2 regions of the Azospirillum sp. Marseille-Q6669 genome follow, and region 2 is predicted to be linked to the other one. Evidence: predicted binding sites of a transcription regulator. Region 2 holds the regulator's gene; the other holds the start of a gene.
The links. The regulator PhoB, encoded in region 2, activates phosphate uptake and scavenging genes when phosphate is short. The targets are predictions, from matches to a motif close to TNTCATAAAACTGTCA.
Positions count from the first base shown of each region.

Region 1: the regulator PhoB is predicted to act here: its motif matches at 1,063-1,078, upstream of ACWPXE_RS08840 (DUF47 domain-containing protein).

Region 1 is NZ_CBCOOP010000001.1:2,007,008-2,009,206, forward strand. Features, by position in the region: gene ACWPXE_RS08835 (anion permease) at 1-301, opposite strand, end outside; gene ACWPXE_RS08840 (DUF47 domain-containing protein) at 306-959, opposite strand; gene ACWPXE_RS08845 (NUDIX hydrolase) at 1,310-2,199, shown strand, end outside.
Region 2 is NZ_CBCOOP010000005.1:183,953-186,151, forward strand. Features, by position in the region: gene ACWPXE_RS26155 (DsrE family protein) at 1-115, shown strand, start outside; gene ACWPXE_RS26160 (hypothetical protein) at 121-378, shown strand; gene phoB (phosphate regulon transcriptional regulator PhoB) at 576-1,280, opposite strand; gene phoU (phosphate signaling complex protein PhoU) at 1,312-2,112, opposite strand; gene pstB (phosphate ABC transporter ATP-binding protein PstB) at 2,172-2,199, opposite strand, start outside.

The sequences.
Region 1 (2,199 bases), on a different contig from region 2:
AGGTGAAGACGTTCCAGACGATGGCGCCCATCAGCGCGCCGAAGATGACGTGCGGGTCCACCACCCCCGCCCCGACGATGCCGGTGCCGATGGTGGTCGCCACATGCAGCCCGAAGAACAGGAAGGCGATGAAGTTGAAGAAGGCGGCCATGGCGACGGCGGTCCGCGGCGACAGCACGCGGGTGGAGACGACCGTTGCGATGGAGTTGGCCGCGTCGTGCAGCCCGTTGAGGAAATCGAAGAGGAGGGCGACGCCGATCAGCCCGATGAGGATGGGCAGGGCGAGGGTAGCGGCTTCCATGGGATCAGACCTGTTCGACGATGATGCCGTCGATGGTGTCGGCCACGTCCTCGCACGCATCGAGCACGCGTTCCAGCAGCTCGATGATCTCGCGTTGAAGGGCGTGGCGATGGGTGATGGGGGCGTCGAGCCCGCCGCTCTCGTCGCGCAGCCGGTGCTTGGCTTCGCGCAGGAGCCGGTCGCCTTCGCTCTCGATCCGCGAGACCTCGGCGGTCATCGCGTGGAGTTGCTCGACGTGTTTGGGGATGTCGCGGAGCAGGGGGATGCCCGCGCTCAGCCGGGCGGTGCAGCGCACGATGGCGTCGGCCTGGGCGTGCATTTCCGGCGTGTAGTCGGTGAAGCCCGCCTCCACGAGGTGACGCGCGGTCTCCTCGATGAGGTTGAGAACGTCGTCCATCCGCTTGCCGAGTTCCTGGATGTCCGAACGGTCGAAGGGCACGATGAAGGTGCGGTGGACGGCGAGCTGGATCTCCTTCTCGATGGCGTCGGCCTCGCTCTCGACCCGGCGGATGGTCTGGAACCGCTCCTCCAGGTCCTGGCCGCTGGCCATCATCGCCCGCAGCGCCTCGGCGCCCGTGGCGACGGTCCGGGCATGCTCGGCGAACAGGTCGAAAAACCGTTCTTCGCGCGGCATCAGGGCCCGGAACAAATTCAGCATGCGTGGTTCTCCAACTTACGCCGGCCTGCAGTGCTGGGGACCCGCACGGACGCGCGCGAGCCTCAGCGTCGCGGCTGGTGTAACATCCCCGGCGCCCGTGGGGAGTCACAAAAGTGTCATGCCGGGCCGGCTTGCGGCGAGATTTCACGGGGGTGGCCGGCGGAAAGACCGGTGATTTGCCGCGGCGGTCCGCTTATCCTGCCGCCGACGGATCGGCAACGGGGTGGCGCGTGGCAGGGGAAACACGGAACGGCTCGGAAACACGGATTGGCTCGGAAACTCAGATCGGCCTGACGGCGGCCATCGTTTCGGTGGGCGTGTCCCCGGCGAATGGTGCCGAGCCGCGCGTGGTGACCGTGCGCAGCGGCTTCGAGATCCCCGAATCGCACCGCCGCGGCGACGAGCCGCCGCCCCACCGCGACGCGCTGCCGGGCGCCCCCTTCGATCCCGAGCGCTTCCGCACCCTTCAGGACGGCCTGCGCGCGGTCGCGGAGGGCGCGGCCGGGCTGACCCTGCGCTATGTGGAACAGCTCTACAGCTTCGGCGACCGCTACCGCGACCCGCACGAGCTGTTCGGCGGCCCGCGCTCGCTGGTGGTCGGCTATCTGGCCTTGCTGCGCGAGGCGCCGCTGCGCATCGACGGTGCGGAGTGGCGCGGCCTGTATGAGTTCTTCCCCTGGGAGGACTGGCGCGATTCGCCGCCGGCGCTGCTCGATTCGGTGATCCGCCCGGCGCTGGCCCGCTGGGTCGCCGCGGCGCCGGACGAGCCCGCCCGCGCCCGCCGCGGCGAGCGCGCCCGCATGGCCTTCGCCCTGGATGGCGGGGATTGGGATTCTGAACGGGTGCTGGAGCGCTACGAACTGCTCTACGAGGCCGGGCTGGTGGTGGAGGCGTTCCGCGACCATGACCTCGCCCGCCGGGCGGGGGTGGAGGAGCGCACGGTGCGGCTGGAGATGCCCCGCGCGCTGGGCCGCCCAATGGCCCGCGACGGCCGCCGCGTCCTGGCGACGGCGCTGGAGCGGCTGCGCGGCAAGCTGAAATACCGCCCCATCGTGTTCGAGCTGCTGCCCCCGACCTTCACCCTGCACCAGCTTCAGCAGGTGGTGGAGGCGCTGTCGGGCGAGCGGCTGCACAAGCAGAACTTCCGCCGCCTGATGATCTCCGGCGGGCTGGTGGAACCGACCGGCCAGTATGAAAGCCAGACCGGCGGGCGCCCCGCCGAACTCTACCGCTTCCGCCG
Region 2 (2,199 bases):
CGCGCTCGGCCTGCCTGCCGGTGTGCAGTTGCGCCTCGACGTGCCGGTGATGACCGGCGGCGTCGTCACCTTCCTGAACGACGCGCCGAAGACCGGCGCGATCCTGTTCGTGTGAGCGCGATGACCGACGACCACAGCCTGGTGATCGAACAGGCGAACCGCTTCGAGGCGATCGCCGCGGAGGGCTTCGAGGGCCGCCCCTACCGGGACGCGCTGGTCCATCTGGCGCAGCATGTGACGGCGCATCCCGATCTCGCACCGCGGGTGGCGCACGCCCTGCGCATGATGATCGGCTTCATCGAGGACAGCGACCCGGCAAAGCGCTTCGGCCCGAAGGTAGCGATTTTGCGGGAGGCGGTGGGGCTGCTGGAGGGGTGAGGGCAGCTCTTCGGATTCTCGGCGAACAACAAAATTCACACGGATTGCAGGGATTTAAGCACGGATGACACGGATTTTTCTTGGACTTGCTTCGTGCAAGCTGATCGATCCGACACGAGCTGCGCACGAGTATAAAAATCCGTGAAATCCGTGTCCAAATCCGTGAAAACCCTATTGCCCCCCAAAACTCCTGCCGCTCACACGGACTTGCTGTCCAGCGCGTAGCCCGCCGAGCGGACGGTGCGGATCAGGTCCATCTCCGTCTCCTCGTTCATCGCCTTGCGCAGGCGGCGGATGTGAACGTCGACGGTGCGCGGCTCGACATAGACGTCGTGGCCCCACACCACGTCGAGAAGCTGCTCGCGCGAGAAGACGCGGCCGGGATGCTGCATGAAATGGCGCAGCAGGCGGAACTCGGTCGGCCCCAGATGCACGTCGCGACCGTTCCGGCGCACTCGGTGGGCGGCCAGATCCATGGTCACGTCGGCGAACTGCAGCGTCTCGTCCGTCATGCCGGGGGCCGAGCGGCGCAGAACGGCGCGCATGCGGGCGACCAGTTCGGTCGGGGAGAAGGGCTTTGTGATGTAGTCGTCGGCGCCGGAGTTCAGGCCGCGCACGCGGTCCGCCTCCTCGCCACGGGCGGTCAGCATGATGATCGGGATATCGCGCATCTTGCTGTTGCGGCGCATCTGGCGGCAAACCTCCAGCCCCGACATCAGCGGCAGCATCCAGTCGAGCAGGACGATGTTCGGCGTCTGCTCCCCGGCCAGCAGAAGAGCTTCCTCGCCGTCGGTGGCGGCGTTCACGCGGAAGCCTTCCTTCTCCAGATTGTACTTCAGCAGCGTCACGATGTCGGCTTCGTCCTCGACGATGAGAACGAGCGGCTTCAGCGCCGAATTCATGCTTGTCCCGCTCCCACTGCGCGTCTCGCCGTCACGCGGCATGTCCCGCTCCATCGTTATCCGGGCCGCCGTCCCGCGGCAATCCCCGTTCCACCGCCTCCGTGGCCGCATCCATGACCGAACCACCCGGCTCGACCACGGCGAAGCTGCTGCCGTCGTTCTTCGGGCGCGCCGCGCGCAGCGTCGTCCCGACCACCAGATAATGGATGGTCTCGGCGATGTTGGTGGCGTGGTCGCCGATCCGCTCCAGGTTCTTCGCCATGAACAGCAGGTGCGTGCAGGGCGTGATGTTGCGCGGGTCCTCCATCATGTAGGTCAGGACCTCGCGGAACAGGCTGGTGTAGAGGTCGTCCAGCTCCTCGTCGCGCTCCCAGGCGGCGATGGCGCGCTGGACGTCGCGCTCGATGTAGGCGTCCAGCACGTCCTTCATGATCGACTCGACCAGCCGCCCCATGCGCGGGATGGCCGCCGCCGGGCGCACCACCGGCACCTGGGCCAGCGCCAGCGAGCGCTTGGCGATGTTGGAGGCGTAGTCGCCGATCCGCTCCAGATCCGACGCGATCTTCAGCGCCGACACGATCTCGCGCAGGTCCTGGGCCAGCGGCTGGCGCAGGGCGAGCAGCCGCACGGCCTCGGCGTCGATATCGCGCTCGTAGGCGTCGATGCGCTGGTCGGCCTGCATGACCTGGGCGGCCAGCGCGACGTCGCGGCGGGCCACCGCCTTCACGGCGGCGTCCACCTGCGCTTCGGCGACGCCGCCCATCTGGGTGATCAGGTTGGACAGGCGCTCAAGTTCGTGCGCGAAGGAACGCACGATGTGTTCGTTGCTCATGCTTCACGTCCTTCGCTGAGGGAGGAGTGGCGGCGCTGTTGGGGATCAGAGGCCGGGGATCAGCCGTAGCGGCCGGTGATGTAGCCC